DNA from 2 places in the Lysinibacillus sp. BSL11 genome. Region 1 is predicted to be linked to the other one. Evidence: riboswitches for the same ligand, from Rfam matches in the RefSeq annotation. Region 1 holds a riboswitch; the other holds the start of a gene.
The links. A riboswitch is a leader RNA that binds a small molecule or an ion and turns the genes downstream of it on or off. The one in region 1 is predicted to bind cobalamin.

Region 1 (10,072 bases):
CACCGCGTTTTTCTGCAGCTAGCTGAGCTGCCTCCTCATAATCCTTTACAACAGTAATCAAAGGATGGGCATAATGTTCATGAGCTCTTTCATAGCGAATATAAGGAATCTTTGCCTGCTCTGCCGCTGCCATCGCATTTTTAGAGGCTTCCTCCGCAAATGGATGAGAAGCATCTACCACCAATCGATAGCCCTGCTCGGTCATGATGGTCGCCATTTCCTCAGCGGTCAGTCTACCGATTAAATGTGGCAGGCCAACGTCAGCAAGACTAGAGGCTGCCGATTCAGTGACGACCGTAGCGGTTACTGCATAACCTGCACGTTGTAATGCTAGGGCTAGATCCCTTGCATCACTTGTCCCTGCTAACATGAAAATCATTTTACCGGCTCCTCTTCATGATGATGGTCATGGTCATGATCGTGATGGTCATGATGGTGATCGTGATGATGCGCATGTCCATGATCGTGATCGTGATGGTGATGGTGATGCGCATGTCCATGATCGTGATCATGATGGTGATGATGATGTGCATGTCCATGTACTGCCGCATAGGCACGATAATCTTCTAGATCTTGCATACCTGTTGATGTACCGTTGATTGCCTGTTCAATACGCTCTAATAAAACATTTTGTAAACGCTCATGGTAGCCAAAATAGTTAGCAATTTGTATATCACAATCTGGATAAAGTTCAGTAAACTTCTCACACATACCATGCATGCGTTCCATCAAAATGCCTGTGAATAAAAAGTATGGTAACATGATGATTTTTTTTGCACCTAGTTTGACACAACGTTCAATTCCTTCTTCAACTCGTGGATCTGTGACACCCATAAAAGCACTTTCTACGTATTTTACAGGTAGTTTTTCCCATAGAAGTCGCGTGATCTTATAAAAATCACCATTAGCAGATGGATCACTGCCACCTCGTGCAATCAATAAAATCGCTGTTTCTTCCTGCTCTTGTTCTGAATTAAAGCCAATTTCAGCTAGGCGATCTTGTAAAATGGCAAAGATTTCATCATGAATACCAATTGTTTGACCATATGTGAAGGTAATTGTTGGATAATGCTCACGCGCATGCTCGATTTCCGCTGGAATATGCAGTTTTGAATGGCCTGCATGCAGTAAAATGATTGGAATTACATGTACCTCTGTAGCTCCCTTTTTCACACAGTTTGTAATACCTTCTTCGATGTTCGGTGAAGCAAATTCAAGGAAACAAGTTTCCACTAAAAATTGTTCATCAATACGCGGTGTCATTTGTTCGATAAATGTACGAACCTCATCATTTCCTGCTGCTAAACGGCTCCCATGGCCGACAAATAAAATAGCTTTCATCTCTCTACTCCTTACTAGTCGCCGCACGGAGCTGGCTCTACTTTTATTTTGGAAGACATATCTTGATACGTAAAATGCAGTATCTTTTTCACACGTTTAAAATATTTAAATAAGCGTTCATTTGGATGAGCATTTGCTTTATATTCTTCAATAATATCTGTAATGAGTGGAATCAGCTGCTCAGGCTCCAGCCCTTCTACAACAGGCTGTGCTGCGTGAGCCGTACGACCGACTGGTTTTGCTCCAATAAAGACATCAAATTTACTTTTGCGGTAGACGATGCCAATATCATCAAATACAGCCCGATAACAGGCCATACCACAGCCATTAAAGCCGATATTTAATGTCTTCGGTAAGGACATACCGCCTAGTTTTTCTTGTAATTCCTCTGCATATGGTATCGAATCAGCCTTTTCACCGTAGCAAAAATCACAAGCCTTCAATGATAACACATCACCAATCGGGGTTAATAAAAATCCTACTTCCTGTAATTTCTCTGTGATCTGTTCAGGGGCAGTCGTTGGTATTTTCAAATGAATTTGATGATCTGGTGTGTATTCCATCGTCCCCTCCTCCCCAACAACCTCTGCTAAAGTCATCATTTGCTGGGGAGTAAAAAATTTATTGGCTACTCCAGGGCTTACTGCTAGTTCAAATATAGATTCTATTTTTTGCTGTACAAGCTTCGGTGTTACTTTGACTGCGCTTGTCCCTTTTACCATTGCGAGTGCCACTGTAGCCATTTCAAGAGCTGTTTTTTTCGGCTTTGACGTAGCGGCTATACTGGGCTTGTTAAATCGTCCCGCATTAGGGTCAGCCGTAAAGTCATTTCGCGCTGTTCCTGTCTCTTGGTTCATTGCCCAAGGTTCATTTTCTTCGCGTAAACGTTGATGAGGACGTAATGGCTGTTTTTCTTCACCTAGGGTATATTTACGTTGGTAACCGCGTGGCGTGATCATCTTATTGTCATAGAAAAATGTTGATGAATTCCCGATAATAACTGTTGTCAGCATACCAATATCATGTTCTAGCATTTCTACTAGTGTTGTCATGGTCACTTCTTGACGTTCTCGATAGGCACTTTTCACAAGCCCTACTGGTGTGTCTGGCGAACGATATTCTAAGAGAATTCGCTGAGCCTCGACAATTTGTCTTGTTCGACGACCACTTTTAGGATTGTATAAAGCAATGACAAAGTCTGCCATTGCAGCTGCCTCGACACGCTTTGCAATTAAATTCCAAGGTGTTAGATGATCACTCAAGCTGATTGTACAAGCATCGTGCATAATGGGTGCACCAAGTATGCTAGCGCATGAATTAATCGCAGAAATCCCAGGAACAATTTCTACTTCAATTCCTGTTGCTTCTGTCCAGCCTAGCTCAATTAACACCTCATATACTAATCCCGCCATACCATAGACGCCTGCATCACCACTCGAAATCACCGAGACGATGCTCCCTGCTTCTGCTTGACGAACGGCTTCCTGTGCACGCGACACTTCTTCTGTCATGCCTGTACTAACAATCGATTTTGCACTTACTAAATCTTGAATCAGCTCTACATAGGTTTTGTAGCCTATAATCATATCACTTTGTTGTAATGCCTCTACTGCACGTGTCGTAATATGCTTAAAATCTCCAGGTCCAAAGCCTACTACGAAAATTTTTCCTTTTTGCGCCATGTTGTTACCCCTCTTTCACCTTTTCGATCCCTTTAATGGCAGTTGTTTGAGCAGTACGCTGTAATGTACCTTCATGAAGTGTAAAGACATGTTCGTTGTATAAGGATTCATGATATAAATCTTGTACTAGTGTTCTAGCATGCTCTGTTGATGGCACACGATACCAGTTTCCTTGGGGGTAGGCAATTACCACACAAGCATCCTTGCATCGTCCATTACAGCGCGTTCTTGTCGTATGTATTTCTTGATCGAGTGCTTGCCGCTGTATCTCATCTCGAATGGCTAAGGTAATTTCCTCCCCATCCTTTTTCATGCAGCTACTGCCATTGCAAATAAAGAGATGTGTTTTCATCCCCTCTAAATTCCAAGTTGTCATCTTCTGTCTCCCCTCATTTGCTTTTTGGAAAAAGAAAAACCTTTACTCTATAACGAAGAGTAAAGGTTTTGTAGAAGCCAAATAAAAACGAATAGCATGAAATACAGGTACTCGCTTTCGCTTCAACTTCTCCCTCCGAAAAGTTTGCATGCACAATCAAATAAGCAGGTTTCCTGACTTAAGCTTCATTTTACTATCGCACCTTCCCAAGTTTGCACCAGTGGCTTTGCGATTTCATCAGCTATTACAGTAGCGGGGGCTGTATTGGATTTTCACCAATTTCCCTATTATCTCGAGCTATTCGAGCACTTATTGACGTTTTATATGAAATTTTTATTAGAATTTTAAATAGAAAACTGTCTTTATCATATCTTATTTTTTTAAAATTTCAATATTTCTTTAAAAATTTATGACAAATTTATCAATTTTGAATGGAACTAGGTATGAAATTTATACAATCTATATAATTTGCCCATAAATCGTTATCAGAATATTCGCCATTGACCTTTAATTATAAAAATTTATAAAAGGTATAGCATATTTATGGAAATTCATGTTACACTTTGTCGTGAAATCTCACAATTTGAATGTTTTTCGGTGCAAAGTGCTTGTCATTTTGCTTAAAAGGGAAGCCGGTTTGAGTCCGGCGCGGTCCCGCCACTGTAATAGGGAGCTTTATAGAATATGTCACTGTCCAACGGATGGGAAGACCTATAAAGCATTGAACTAGAGCCAGGAGACCTGCCGAAAAATAAGTGATCGTTTCAGCCTACGAGGATAGGTGTGCGGCTTAGCAGATGAGAATGTTATTTGCTTTTTTAGCTATGCACTTTTCCACCAGTGGAGAAGTGCTTTTTTTAATTACGCACGCAATCTTCTAAAAATCTACTAATTAGTTAGGAGGAAAGCTTTTTGAAATTTTCATGGTGGAAACTTAGTTATTTTTTACTGGCCTTTTTAATCGTGCCAAAACGTGCCTTTGCCATGCATATCATGGAAGGTTTTTTACCAATCGAATGGGCTATTTTTTGGTGGGTCATCTCTATTCCATTTATCATTCTAGGATTGCGTTCTATTCGAAAAACCGTTGATGAAAATCCTGAAACAAAAATGCTTTTGGGGCTTTCAGGAGCCTTTGCCTTTGTGCTATCCGCCTTAAAAATCCCTTCTGTTACAGGTAGCTGCTCTCACCCAACTGGTGTAGGACTTGGGACAGTACTCTTTGGCCCTCTAGCAATGAGTGTAATTGGAACAATCGTTTTATTATTTCAATCTTTATTATTAGCTCATGGAGGAATTACAACTTTAGGGGCTAATGCCTTTTCTATGGCTATTGTTGGTCCTTTTATTGCTTACTTTGTCTTTAAAGGTGCTCAAAAAGTAGGCTTGTCATTTTCACTAGCCGTATTCTTTGCAGCTATGCTTGGTGATTTAGGTACATACATTGTGACTTCTGTACAACTAGCACTAGCCTTTCCTTCAGAGGTTGGAGGCTTTATGGCATCCTTTACAAAGTTTGCAGGTATTTTTGCCTTAACTCAAATTCCTTTAGCAGTGAGTGAAGGAATTTTAACGGTCATAGTGATGAATTTCTTGAAAAAATACAATATTAGCGAACTAAAAACTTTACGTGTTTTCTCAACAAAGGAGGCACATTAACAGATGAAAAAAAATTTATTGTTATTAGCAATTGTTGTGTTATTAGCCATCATTCCCTTGTTCATACAAAAAGGTGCTGAATTTGGTGGTGCTGATGGAGAAGCAGAAGCAGCTATTGGTGAAATCAATGCGGAATATGAGCCATGGTTTGAAAGTCTATGGGAGCCACCAAGTGGTGAAATCGAAAGCTTATTATTCGTGCTACAGGCAGCTATAGGAGCTGGCTTTATTGGCTACTTCATCGGCTATATGCGTGGCAAACACAAAGAAGGTTAACCATTATGTTACTCATTGATAAGTATGCCTATCTGAATAAGCTAGCGTCCGTTCATCCGCTAGAAAAAATGATATTTTCACTTGGATTACTTCTCATAACGCTCATCATGAGAGATGAACGACTTTCACTCATTACATTTTTTGTAATGAGTGCTTTTATCATTTTAGGTGCCAAAATTCCGCTTACATACTATGGCAAACTATTATTGCTACCTGGCTTTTTCTTATTAACAAGTCTTGTATCTATTTTACTTTCTTTTACATCATCAACGAATACACTCCCTGCCCATATTTGGTCGTTTACATGGAGGAATTGGACTGTTTTTATTGGGAACGCAAGTGTGTTATCAGCGCAACAGCTGTTCTTTATTGTCCTTGGCAGCATTAGTTGTTTATACTTTTTAATTCTAACTACTTCCGTACAAGGAATATGTTATGTGCTACGACAATGGCGACTCCCCTCTTTATTAGTGGAGCTCGTCGAACTAACCTATCGTTTTATTTTTATGTTTTTAGAAAGTATGCAAAATATACATCTCGCCCAGCAAGCACGTCTCGGCTATCATTCACCGATGCAATGGCTACGCTCTGTCTCCATGCTTATTGTGGCATTATTTGTGGAAATGTTTCAACGTAGCCGGGAGCTCAACAACGCCATGCAATCACGTGGAGGCGAGGCTGTCTACTGGCAAGAGATGGGCTCTTATAGCAAGAAAAATTGGCTAGGCATGGCAGCAATTTTACTAGTCCTCATCGTATACGGAGGGTATTTCACATGACAACGTTTTATTTTAAACTCAACCAATTATCTTATGCCTATGCGGATGGTACGAAGGCGTTATCAGATATTACATTAAACATTCCAAAAGGTAAAAAAATCGCCATACTCGGGCATAATGGCGCGGGAAAATCAACCTTATTTCAGCATCTTAATGGTATTTTAAAACCTACAGCTGGGTCGATTTTATTCGAAGGCCACGGTCTGGAATATAATCGAAAAGCTTTAAAGACCCTACGCCAAAAAGTCGGCATTGTTTTTCAGAATGCAGATCATCAGCTTTTTTCAGGGACCGTCAAGCAAGATATAGCATTTGGCCCATTAAATCTCGGCTGGTCTACTGAAAAAACGGAAGAAAAAATAGCTTGGGCCGTTGCGCAAACCGAAGTGGAAGATTTGCTTGATAAACCCATTCATTTTTTAAGCGTAGGTCAGAAAAAACGTGTAGCAATGGCAGGTGTTTTAGCAATGGAGCCCTCTGTCCTTTTGTTAGACGAACCAACAGCAGGTCTTGATAATTATTATGCTACACAAGTATTACAATACTTAGCCAAATTAGAGGATGGTGAGAGAACCATTTTACTAGCAACCCATGACATACCTCTCGCTTATGAATGGGCCGATCTAATCATTGTTATGGAGGCTGGAAAAATCATTTACAACGGTGATCCAATCACCTTGTTTTATGAAGACGAATTGTTACATCGCGCGCATCTTGAACGTCCATGGATTTTTGAAATGGTCATAGCTTTGCAAAAAAAGAAGCTATTGCAGGAAAATATCAAAATCCCTCGTTCCAAGCAGGAGTTACAACAATTAATAGAACAGATTTAAAGCTTTTAACAATGCTAGGTATACGAAAAACAAGCCGTGTTTAGCTGTCCGTTTTTTCGTTATACCTACCAAAAATTAAAATAGCAAAGAAAAATTTTCCTCCATTACGAAACTTTTCTAATCTTTGTCCGTATTAATATAGTCGAGACTTAATTTATAACACCAAGGAGAGATAACAATTGAAAAGTTGGTATAAAAAATCAGTCGCTGTTGTAGCATCCGCTGCACTCATGGTTCCTGCTGCTTCTGCCTTTGCTGAGGCACCACAGCATAAAGCGAAAAACATGCTGGCAAACAGTGCAAAACAAACAGAGAAGAATGAAGAAAAATGGATGAGTAAGGATACAATTGTTATCAAGCATTCAGGTCTTGATAAAAACGTACATAAAAAAATTGGCTCCAAGGTCATCCGCTCCATTCCTTCATTAGGTTATGATGTTGTACAACTAAATAAAGGCGTATCAATCGAAAAAGCCGTCTCTTACTATTTAAAGCAAAACGGGATATCTAGTGTGTCTCCTAGCTACGTCTATCATTCTTTCAATAATGAAGCTGATCCTAAGAAACAAGAGATGTATCATTTAAACCTACTGCAAATGGATAAGGCACTAGAATTAGCAGGCAACCATGATGTCACAGTTGCTGTCATTGATTCTGGTGTAGATTTTAAACACCCCGATCTAAAGTCACAAGTACTCCCACCCTATAATGCAGCAGCACCTGCCAATACTACTTATTCAGGCGATCACGGAACACATGTGGCAGGTATTATCGCCGCAGCAAAAGATAATGGCGTAGGTGGGCACGGGGTTAATCCGAATGCAAAGTTACTGCCAATTGATGTATTTAACGGCAAAGAAGGTGCTAATGATTTCATTATTGCACAGGGTATTCTTTATGCAATTGAGCAGGGCGTTGACGTTATTAATATGAGTTTAGGAGGCTATGGTGAATCTCCCCTGATGAAGGAAGCCGTTCAGAAAGCGATTGATAGTGGTATTACAATTGTGGCAGCCGCAGGAAATGAATCGACAGATGAATATTCCTTCCCCGCTTCTTTCGAAGGTGTCATTAGTGTTGGTTCAACAAATGAACGCAACAAACTATCAAGCTACTCCAATTACGGCCCGTCTGTTGATATTGTTGCACCAGGTGAAGACATTTATAGTACCGTTCATGATGCGAAGAAAGGATCTTCTTTTGTCAAGTTTAGTGGAACATCCATGGCCTCTCCTGTCGTGGCAGGTATCGCCTCTCTTCTTAAATCAAAAAACCCATCTTTAAAACCGCATCAAATAGAAGCGATTTTAGAAATGACAGCACAAGATTTGGGCGAGAAAGGTTATGATCTTACTTATGGTCACGGATTAGTTGACCCTGTAGAAGCATTACAATTTGATTTAAATAAATTACCAAAGCATTATTCAGAGACAAAGGAAGATCGCATTCAAAACGCCAAGGTCCTTACTAAAAATAAGCTAAATACAGAACAAGGTACTTTTGAACAGCAAGACGAAAAGAAATGGTATAAAGTCGATCTTGAAGAAAATGAATATGCTCAATTGACATTAAAAGGCGCTGACAAATACGACTATGCCTTTGATTTATATTTCTACCCAAATAGCGGGATTGGTGATGTAGAGCCTATCCATGTCAACGATGTTCGCGTAGGAAAAAAAGAAGGTTATCTATTTAAAGCAGATCAAAAGGGAACGCTTGTCATTGGTGTCAAAGATCATAATGGAAGCTATAGTTTAAAAGGCAAATCTACTTACATTTTCACAGCACAAACGACGAAGGACTTACCAATTGATACAGTAGACAAGTCTACGATGGAGCCTATTAAAAAGTTCCCATATAGTACAGCAGGTAAAAACTATACATTACTGTCAAAAGATCAACAACAAGATCAAGATTACTTCACGTTCTCTGTCAAAAAACCGACGACGTTACAATTTGATCTATCGGGAATTCCAGGTGTCACTGCCTCTATGGAGCTTTATCTGAAAGATGACTTTAATCCTGTGCCACCAGAAGAAATCGATCAAGCTGAAAATGATGAAGGTGAAGAAGAAGAAGCCTATCCAATGCAGACCGCTTATGGTACTGCAAAAGGTGAACCGGTTCGTATGATTATCGATGCTGTTCCAGATCAAGAGTACGTTTTAAGTGTATCTAATGAAAGTAATAGCGAGTTTTCTATGGAGATGTTCTTTAGTGGCGGCATCGAAAAAGAAGAAACGATCAGTGAATCAATGATCCCTTACACATTAAAAGGTGAAGTAGTTTCCCTCCCACCTGATGAGGATGGTCTACCTGTAGATGAAGCCATGATCGAAGAAAATATCCCTGAGGGCCAATTACCACTTACAGAAAACAACATAAAAAAACGTAATGAAATTGACAGCTTGATGAGCATGTTAATGAATCCTACAGCTTCAGGCAATCTAGAAAATGTTGACCCTATCATTAAACAGGCAATCCGCTTTGAAATAGGCGAGGATCAAAAAGCTTATTTCCAAACAGATTATGACGAGGATTATTTCTTATTCAAAGCGAAGGAAGACGCTCTTTATAGCTTCAGCTTTATGAAAGGCATGAATCAAATGCCTGCAGGTACAGTATTTGAATATGATGAAAAAACAAAGGAATTAATTCCCGTTTCTTCCTTAACAAACGATCTTGGCATACTGGCGCTACTACTTGGTTCAGTTGGCAACGAGGACGATGCAAAGGTTATACCATTGAAAAAGGACAAAACCTACGTGGTAGCAGTTGTCAATGCTGGAGAACGATCTGCCGAGCCTTATACATTGAAAACAAAGAAAATAGGCGATATTCCAGCAGAGTACAATCCAAACAATCATGAGGAAGCAAAAGCGCTAAAAATTCAACCAGGTACTACTTATAAAGACCACCTGATTTATCAAGATGATGTAGATTATTATTACTATAAGCAACAAGGCAATGACGAGGTCATGAGTCTGCTTCTTTCTTCGGTTCCCTTTACAAATGAACAATTAGCTCAGCTACCTAAGGAACTACAAAAAGACTTAAAATTTGCAGGAGCTATCATCGAAGATACGAACGGCAATATGAAGATTGATGCCAAAGAAATGGAAACAG
Region 2 (10,072 bases), on a different contig from region 1:
TTTACCACATGTTTGTGCAACAGGTGACACAGATTTATATGAAGGTGCGACCTTTTTAACAGAACGTCAAGGAGGCTCTGACGTCGGTGCAAATGTGGTGGAGGCGAGAAAGGATGGCACTGCGTATCGTCTATATGGTGAAAAATACTTTGCATCCAATGCGGGCATGTGTGGTGTAGCGATGGTATTGGCACGAATAGAAGGGGCGCCAGCAGGTTCCAAAGGCTTAACGTTGTTTGCAGTTCCTTGGCGTAAAGAAGATGGTACAACAAATCATCTACGTATTCGTCGATTGAAAGATAAATTAGGCGTTCGGGCAGTTCCCTCTGGTGAGGTAGAATTTGATGGTGCACTTGCCTATGTTGTAGGGGAGCAAAATAAAGGGATTTATTATATGCTAGAAGCACTAAATCTCTCAAGAATTTGTAATGCAGTCGCTTCTATTGGTATTATGCGTCGTGGCTTCTTAGAGGCAAAACATTATGTAAGCAATCGACATGCATTTGGCAAGCCCTTAACACAATACCCTATGATTCAGGATACTTTAGGGAAATTTGCAGCTAAGTTGCACGTGGAAGTAGCGACAGTTTTTGATCTTATTCAATTATACGATAAAGTGACAAGTGGACAGGGAACACAGCAAGACCTTATTATGAATCGTTTATATATTGCCATTATGAAAAAGGAAACGGCAGAGCAAGCTGTTCACTATGCTAGTGAGGCAATTGAATTACACGGGGGTAATGGCTATATAGAAGACTTTGTAACGCCCCGCTTATTAAGAGACGCGCAAGTGTTGACGGTGTGGGAGGGGACGGCTAATATTTTGGCCTTAGAACTCATTCGTTTAGTGAATAAGTTTCATGCACATGAACTGTTTGTCTGTGAGATGGAGGAACGATTAGAGAAATTAGCTGAAAGCTCACTAGTACAAATCGTTAAAGAACAATTGGCGAATATTTCTATAAAACTGCAAATTTTTAGCGCTTTAGACGAGGCAACGAAAACTTTTGAAGCAAAAGGTATGGCTGAAAAAATGGCTCACCTTTATGAAAGTGTCATAGCGGTTGAGTGGGCACATAAATTTGGTGGAAAATATGAAAAACTAGCGGACGTTTATTTAGAACAGACATGGTCATTAAGAGAAATGGGTGCTCAAATGAAAACAGTCCAATACTTTTCTGAAATTGTATAATGGCCGGGGAGTCGTCTTGAATGGAGGCGACTTCTTTCATTTTCATGTATAATGAAATCAACTGAATATTATAAAGGTTCTTTACTTAAGTAAAGTGAAAAGGGAAATCGGTGTAATTCCGATGCGGTCCCGCCACTGTAAGTGTGAGTTTTTTCAAATGATGCCACTGAAGATTTCGGGAAGGCTTGAAAAATCGCAAGTAGCACTAGCCAGGAGACCTGCCTTTATAACGACATGACAACCTACGAGGATAGGGTGGTGGATTTTGTATCAGTTTTTTGGTGCGATTTTGCCCCCTCATCGTTCAAAGATGAGGGGTTTTATTTTGATGCAAAATAAAGCGAAATGTCGCATGGACCAACGAAGGAGGATTCACATGAAGAAATTTTGGAAAATAGGATTATCAGCATTTTTAGCAGTAGGCTTGCTAGCTGCTTGTGGGCAGGAAGCAAAAGATAACAAGTCATCTAACGAGCAGCAAACACAGCAAGAAACAGCACAGGTGGATGAAGCAACATTCCCAATGACGATAACAGATGCCCTTGGTAAGGACATTACACTTGAAGCACCTCCTGAGAAAATTGTTTCACTTATTCCGAGTAATACTGAAATCCTTTTTGGACTAGGTTTAAATGATGAAATAGTTGGTGTTACTGACAACGACGATTATCCGCCAGAGGCAGCTGAGAAGGATAAGGTTGGCGGTATGGAGTACGATATTGAAAAAATTATTGCCTTAAAACCAGATATCGTTTTTTCACACGAATCTAGCATGTCTCTTTCAGAAGAGGCTATTGCACAGCTTGAATCAGCAGGTTTGAAAGTTTTTGTAGTAAGAAATGCACAAGACTTTAATGAAACATATACAACAATTGAGCAACTTGGACGTGCTACAGGGAAATTACCAGAGGCAGAAAAAATTGTTGCTAATATGAAGGCGAAAGTAGAAGAAGTTTTGTCTAAAGTCAAGGATGTTGAACCCAAAAAAGTGTTAGTTGAAGCATCAGATGAGCCAGATATTTATACAGCTGGCAATGGTACGTTTATGAACGCGATGCTTGAAATGATCAATGCAGAGAATGTAGCTGTAGATGGCGATAATTGGTATAAAATTGATGCAGAACAAATTATCGCAAAAAATCCAGATGTCATCGTGGTGACATATCATTATGTACCAGATATTTTAACGAAAATACCAAAACGGGCGGGCTTTGATACGATTAATGCCGTAAAAAATAATGCGATTGTGCAGGTAGATGAAAGTACAACAAGTCGTCAAGGGCCACGTTTAGCAGAAGGTCTAGAAGAATTAGCAAAAGCAATCTATCCTGAGGTATTTAAGTGAAAAAAATAGCACTAGCCTATACACTAACATGTACGCTTCTTCTTATTAGCATCTGGTGTGGCGTAGCGATAGGCTCAGTTCATATTCCATTAGAAGTATTATGGAATAAGGCGGTTGATGAAACAGCCGCCAATATTTTTTGGAAAATTCGTTTGCCTCGCGTGTTATTAGCGGGACTAGTAGGCGCATCTCTAGCTATTGCTGGAGCAGCATTCCAAGGTTTATTAAAAAATCCATTAGCAGATCCATATACACTAGGGGTTTCATCAGGGGCATCTGTTGGTGCTGTTTTAACGATCTTTTTTAGTATTTCTATACCTGTTGTCGGTTTGTATGCGCTGCCAACCTTCAGTATGATTGGTGCTATCATCACGATGGTAGTTGTTATGAGCTTTGCTAGACTCGTAGACCGCTCATTGAAAATGGAAACGTTGATATTAACAGGTGTTATTTTTAGTTCATTTTTAGGTTCCCTTATTTCATTAATGATTGCCTTATCTGGTGAAGAATTACGTCAGGTAATAGGCTGGCTACTTGGTTCTGTTTCGATGCGTGGTTGGCCATATGTCCAAATGATCATTCCATTTGTGATTGTAGGTTCAATTATGCTATGGACACAAAGAAGAGAACTAAATGTTTTGTTGTATGGTGAAGAACGGGCAAAACATTTAGGTGTTAATGTGAAGCGCAGTAAATATTTGATATTAGCAGGTGGCTCCATGCTCACTGGAGCGGCTGTAGCGGTTTCTGGCACAATTGGCTTTGTAGGATTAGTGGTGCCGCATATGACAAGGATGATTTGGGGTTCTGATCATCGCCATTTATTACCATTATCTTTTTTCAATGGTGCAACATTACTCATTATTTGCGACCTAGTAGCACGAACAATCATTGTGCCAAGAGAGCTACCAATTGGTGTTATTACGGCATTTATTGGAGCTCCTGTTTTCTCCTATATTTTTTATAAGCAGCGAAGAAGTAAGGGGGTACGGGCATGATTATTGTTGAACAGCTATCAGGTGGCTATGAAGATGTACCAATCGTCAAGGACATTAGTTTTACTGTTGAAAAAGGAAAAATTCTTGGTATTCTAGGGCCGAATGGTAGCGGGAAATCTACATTATTAAAAGTAATGAGTGGTATTTTACCAGCTACTGCTGGAACCATTTCGATTGATGGACAAAATATTCTTTCTTATAATGCTCGTGCTTTGGCAAAAAAAATGGCTGTATTACCACAGCTTCATGCAAATGCTTTCTCAAACAGTGTGAGAGAGGCAGTTTCACTGGGGCGCTATCCGCATCAAACAGGCTTTTTCTCGAGTTGGTCTGAACAGGACGAACAGGCTGTACAACATGCTATGCTACAAACAGGTGTAAAGCGATATGAGCATACACCAATGGAATTTTTATCTGGTGGTGAACAACAAAGAGTATTTGTAGCACAAGCCTTAGCTCAAACTGCAGAAATACTATTACTGGATGAACCAACTAATCATTTAGATATTGCCCACCAACGTCAAATTTTAGATATGGTTCGGAAGGAAGCGATGGAGTGTGGTTTAACGGTTGTTATGGTACTACACGATATGAATTTAGCCTCTCTTTATTGTGATGAATTATTGCTGATGGAAAGCGGACGAATGAGAGCACTTGGTGCACCACATGAAGTATTAATTGCCTCCCAAATTGAAGAAGTTTATCAAGCACGGGTGACTACATATGCTCATCCTGAAATACCAAAACCTCAAATTACAATGATGCCCGCAGCTACAGACTACCAACAGCGAGCTATCATCAAAAAAGAGCATTTTATGATAACTGAACAATATATCCAACTTCAATCAGAGCTTCCTTTGAAGACCGTATCTTCGGCAGTTCATAACCCGGGTATAGGCTGGCATAATTGCTTATTAAATCGCTCAGTTCCTGGGGATTATGTCATCAGCGATGTGAAACGAGAAGTTAAAGAATTTTTAAAAAAGGAAAATTTTTCACCTACCAATACTGTTGTTATGCTAACCGCAGTACCAACAGCTCTAGTGGCCATCAATGAATTTTCAGCACCTTTTGGCAGTATAATCGTAGCTGTAACTGCTGGCGTAGGCAATGCAGTTGATGTATCTCGAGTCCATGAAAGACAAGATGATCCATATATTGGTACTATTAATACATGGGTTATCATTAATGGCTGTTTATCGGAAGAGGCATTTTTTCAGGCATTGATGACAGCAACTGAGGCAAAAACAAAGGCGTTGCAATCAGAAAATATTCGTGATGAACGGAGTGGAACTATTGCAACAGGTACTGCTACAGATAGTCTGTTAATTGCTGCAACTCAAAAAGGGGAAGAAATGCTGTATGGTGGCCCAATTACAGAAGTTGGTAAAATGATTGCAAAGGGTGTCTATGAAACAACAGTTCAGGCGATTAGGAATTACAAAAATCAATTTTAGGAGATGAGAGAAATGAAGCTTTACACGAAAACAGGCGATACGGGGAAAACAAGTCTTATTGGAGGACGGGTTGATAAAGATAGTTTACGTGTGGAAACATATGGGGCAATTGATGAATTAAATTCCTTTATTGGGAAGGCTGTAAGTGAATTAGATCAAGCGCTTTTTAAGGATATTTTAACAGACTTAGAGACAATTCAGCATGAGCTGTTCGATGCTGGTGGAGACCTTGCTAATGTGATGAAAGAACGTCATTATAAATTAACAGAGCAACCGATTGAAGTACTTGAAGCTCGTATAGATGCTTTATCAGACGAAGCACCACCTTTACAACGTTTTATTTTACCAGGAGGTGCACCAGCAGCGGCAACTTTACACATTGCACGCACGGTTGCACGTCGAGCAGAGCGTGAGATGGTGACCCTCATGAAAGAAGTTGAAGATGTACCAAAGGTTGTACAAAAATATTTAAATCGCTTATCGGATTATTTATTTGCAGCTGCACGTGTTGTAAATGCTCGCTTAAACGTTGCAGATGTTGAATATATCCGCAGTGGGAATGTTTTTAAAAAATAAAGTTTGATTTAGTAAATGTTTTTGTACAAAAAATGAATTGCCAGGTATTAAGCTACGGGGCGGTATAGATTTGTATGCATTTTTAGCAGATGTTCAAATGTCTACTGAATATGCGACATCCAACTAAGTACAAAAGGTAAGGAAAGTAAAAATTGCTACTTTGAAAAAATTCAGGGTGGCTTTTTTTCTTGTAAAATGTAAGAATATAAAATTATCAGAAATATTTCCGTTTTATGTTGACTGAATGCTCACTCATTTATTAGAATAGGAATATAATGATAAAGTGAAGTACATTTCTGTATGAACTAGCAAATTCGTCACAAAGAGAGAAAATTACGACAAACTAAAGGGGGGACCAACCATGAGTCCATTATTAATTGCTAACATTGTCTTAACAGTCGTGGTTGTGCTTTATGCAGTAGGATTGTTCTTCTACCTGTTGAAAACACGCTATAAGTATGTGCAATTGGGGAAAAAGGTTGAGTTTGATGAAAGTGTTAAAGAACGACTTCGTTATATTATGGTCAATGTATTTGGTCAAAATAAGCTATTAAAGGATCCAAAGAGTGGTTTAATACATGTTATGTTTTTCTATGGATTTTTGATGGTACAGTTAGGGGCCATTGATTTAATTTGGAAAGGACTAGCACCAGAGTCACATCTGCCACTAGGCATTTTCTATGGTGTCTTTACATTCTTCCAGGAACTAGTAGTTTTAATGATTTTAATCGCGGTAGTGTGGGCATTTTACCGCCGCTATGTTGAAAAGCTAGTGCGTCTAAAACGAGGATGGAAAAACGGCCTTGTATTAATTTTCATTGGGGGGTTAATGGTTTCTACATTAATCGCTAATGGTATGGGATTAATTTGGCATGGTGAGGGATTAACTTATACGGAGCCAGTTGCTTCAAGTATTGCTGCTATTTTTGGCTTCTTACCTACATCAGTTGCCGCAGGTGTGTTTTATGTAATGTGGTGGGCACACCTTGTAATTTTATTAACATTCCTTGTATATGTACCGCAGTCTAAACATTTCCATTTAATTGTCAGTCCGCTTAATGTTTACATGAATCGCTTAGATCGTACGGGGACATTAACACCAATTGATTTTGAGGCCTTAGAAAATGCTGAAAGCGAAGAGGATATGCCTTCTATTGGGGTAGGACGCATACAGGACTTCACACAAAAGCAAATGCTCGATCTATATTCTTGTGTAGAATGCGGACGTTGTACAAACATGTGTCCAGCAACAGGAACAGGAAAAATGCTGTCTCCTATGGATTTAATCGTAAAATTGCGTGACCATTTAACATTTACGGGAGCAGTCGTAACAAAGCAAAAACCATGGGTTCCTTATCAATTCTTTGCCAATACAAAGGGTAATCAGCTTGCAATGGCAGCTGGTGCTGAAGGTGCTGTAATTGAGGATATCTACAGTCCATCTTTAATTGGCGATGTCATTACAGAAGAGGAAATTTGGGCTTGTACGACATGTCGTAACTGTGAGGATCAATGCCCTGTAATGAATGAGCATGTTGATAAAATTATTGATCTACGTCGTTATCTAACAATGACTGAAGGGAAAGTAAATCCTGATGCTCAACGTGCAATGACGAATATCGAACGACAAGGTAATCCTTGGGGCTTGAACCGCAAGGAAAAAGAAAATTGGCGTGATCTAGATCCAACAATCCAAATTCCAACTGTAAAAGAGCTGAAAAAATCTGGCGAGGAAATGGAGTATTTATTCTGGGTTGGTTCGATGGGAGCTTTCGACAATCGCTCTCAAAAAATCGCTTTAGCATTCTGCCGTCTATTAAACGAAGCTGGTGTGAAGTTTGCAATCTTAGGTAATAAAGAGAAAAACTCTGGGGATACACCTCGTCGTTTAGGGAATGAATTCTTATTCCAAGAGCTAGCTACAGCAAATATTGATGAGTTTGAGAAAAATGACGTGAAGAAAATTGTAACAATCGATCCTCACGCCTACAATATCTTTAAAAATGAATATCAAGACTTTGGTTGGAAAGGTGAAGTGTATCATCACACTGAGTTATTAAATCAGTTGATTGAGGAAAATCGTCTAGCGCTAAACTATGAGGTTCATGAAACGATTGTTTTCCATGATTCTTGTTATTTAGGCCGCTACAATGATGTATATGATGCCCCACGTGAGATCCTTCGAGGAATCCCTGGCGTGAAGCTTGTTGAAATGGAACGTAACCGCGAAACAGCGATGTGCTGTGGAGCTGGTGGTGGATTAATGTGGATGGAAGAGCATGTAGGAAATCGCATTAACGTAGCTCGAACAGAACAGGCTCTTGCAACAAATGCATCAGTTATTTCATCGGGCTGTCCTTACTGCCTAACAATGCTAGAAGATGGTACAAAGGCAAAAGAGGTTGAAGACTCTATTGGAACATTTGATGTTGCAGAATTACTAGAACGTTCAGTGTTTGGTGAAAAAGTAAAGGCAGTTAATCCTTCTTCCGAAGAAACAGAAGAAACATACGAAGAAGTGGTAGCGTCTATAGAAAATGCTCGACAAGACGAGAATACGGAAGCGAACGCAGAAAAATGATTGCTATTGCAGAAATATTTTAGTTATCTGAAAAATATAAATTGCACAATAAAAAATTGTTTTGTAGAATAAGATTAAATGGGAATGGGAGTTGAGATAATAAACTCCCATTTTTCCTCGATAGAAGTCGAGCGAGCGTTCAGTCAATAATGCTTTGCAGCTTCATCGAGAACGTAAAACAAAAGGGGTGTTTTACTTGAATAGAGCTGTAATTTTAGCAGGGGCAAGAACTGCATTTGGTAAATTTGGAGGTTCATTATCAGCATTACATGCAAGTGATTTAGGTGCGATTGCAATTAAAGGGGCATTAGAGAAAGCAAATCTTGCACCTGGGCAAGTGGATGAGGTAATTTTAGGTTCTGTTTTACAAGGGGGACAGGGGCAAATTCCTTCTCGACAGGCTGCTCTGAAGGCAAATTTACCAACAGCAGTAAAAACAGAAACAATCAATAAAGTTTGTGCTTCAGGGATGCGTGCCGTGACATTAGCAGATCAATTGATTCGTTTAGGGGACGAAGAAGTGATTATTGCGGGTGGCATGGAATCTATGTCCAATGCACCATATTATCTTCTGAATGGTCGAAATGGTTTGCGTATGGGAGATTCTACAATGGTAGATGGCATGCTATATGACGGCTTAACATGTGCTTTCGATAAAGAAAGACCGCATATGGGTAGCTATGGTAATGCAACAGCTAAAGAGTTCTCGCTAAGTCGAGAAGAACAGGACACTTGGTCAGTACGCAGTCATGAACGTGCGCTAGCCGCAATTGAAAAAGGTTACTTTGCTGAAGAAATCGTACCAGTAGAGATTCCTCAACGGAAAGGTGATCCACTTATTGTTGATACAGATGAGGCACCAAGAGCAGGAACATCTTTGGAGGTACTGGCGAAGCTAAAACCAGCCTTTGACAAAGATGGCACGATTACAGCAGGTAATGCACCTGGGGTTAACGACGGTGCATGTGCACTTGTTGTCATGAGTGAGGAACGTGCAAAACGTGAAGGTAGAGAACCATTGGCAGTAATCGTTGGTCACGAAGAACTTGCGCTTGAGCCAGAAAACTTCCCACAAACACCAGGTCTTGTTATTAATAAATTACTGAAAAAGACTAATAAATCATTAGCAGATATTGATTTAATTGAAATCAATGAAGCCTTTGCAGCGGTAGCTTTAGTCAGCAAGCAGTTGGCAGATTTAGATGCAGAAAAAGTGAATGTTAATGGCGGTGCAGTTGCTTTAGGTCATCCTATTGGGGCATCTGGAGCACGTATCATATTAACACTTGCACAGGAATTGAAGCGTCGTGGCGGTGGCATTGGCATTGCCGCAATTTGTTCAGGCGGCGGCCAAGGTGATGCAATTATGATTGAAGTACCAAAAACAGGGGGACTGAACTAATGGGAATTCAAAAGGTAATGGTCATTGGTGCAGGGCAAATGGGCTCTGGTATTGCCCAAGTTTGTGCACAAGCAGGCTTTGATGTGAAATTGAACGATATCAAACAAGAATTTTTTGAGCGTGGTTTAGGGGTTATTACCAAAAATTTATCACGTGATGTAGAAAAAGGGCGTAAAACAGAAGATGAGAAGGCTGCTGTTCTAAGTCGAATTAGTATGTCACTAGATTTACAGGATGCTAGTGATGTAGATATTATCATTGAAGCAGCTGTGGAAAATATGGAAATTAAGCAATCCATTTTTAAGCAACTTGATGGCATTGCGCCAGCCCATGCTATTTTAGCTACGAATACATCTTCACTGCCTATTACAGAAATTGCAGCAGTAACAAAACGTCCAGAGCAAGTAATTGGTATGCACTTTATGAATCCTGTACCAGTTATGAAACTTGTTGAAATCATTCGAGGTTTAGCAACAACAGATGAAGTGTACAAAGCTGTTGAAGAGATGACGGTTAAA

Region 2: it holds a riboswitch for cobalamin, as region 1 does, so the genes downstream of both, RCJ95_RS06310 (ABC transporter substrate-binding protein) here and RCJ95_RS00250 ((2Fe-2S) ferredoxin domain-containing protein) in region 1, are expected to answer to the same signal.

Annotation. Positions count from the first base shown of each region.
Region 1 covers NZ_JAVGCX010000001.1:44,674-54,745, forward strand. The annotation lists gene cobK (precorrin-6A reductase) at 1-379, opposite strand, end outside; gene RCJ95_RS00240 (sirohydrochlorin chelatase) at 376-1,341, opposite strand; gene cobJ (precorrin-3B C(17)-methyltransferase) at 1,356-3,023, opposite strand; gene RCJ95_RS00250 ((2Fe-2S) ferredoxin domain-containing protein) at 3,028-3,399, opposite strand; cobalamin riboswitch at 3,546-3,727, opposite strand; cobalamin riboswitch at 3,978-4,162, shown strand; gene RCJ95_RS00255 (energy-coupling factor ABC transporter permease) at 4,312-5,058, shown strand; gene RCJ95_RS00260 (energy-coupling factor ABC transporter substrate-binding protein) at 5,062-5,334, shown strand; gene cbiQ (cobalt ECF transporter T component CbiQ) at 5,340-6,113, shown strand; gene RCJ95_RS00270 (energy-coupling factor ABC transporter ATP-binding protein) at 6,110-6,946, shown strand; gene RCJ95_RS00275 (S8 family serine peptidase) at 7,126-10,072, shown strand, end outside.
Region 2 covers NZ_JAVGCX010000004.1:146,210-156,281, forward strand. The annotation lists gene RCJ95_RS06305 (acyl-CoA dehydrogenase family protein) at 1-1,195, shown strand, start outside; cobalamin riboswitch at 1,253-1,435, shown strand; gene RCJ95_RS06310 (ABC transporter substrate-binding protein) at 1,572-2,540, shown strand; gene RCJ95_RS06315 (FecCD family ABC transporter permease) at 2,537-3,538, shown strand; gene RCJ95_RS06320 (adenosylcobinamide amidohydrolase) at 3,535-4,995, shown strand; gene RCJ95_RS06325 (cob(I)yrinic acid a,c-diamide adenosyltransferase) at 5,008-5,571, shown strand; gene RCJ95_RS06330 (heterodisulfide reductase-related iron-sulfur binding cluster) at 5,933-8,152, shown strand; gene RCJ95_RS06335 (acetyl-CoA C-acetyltransferase) at 8,349-9,554, shown strand; gene RCJ95_RS06340 (3-hydroxybutyryl-CoA dehydrogenase) at 9,554-10,072, shown strand, end outside.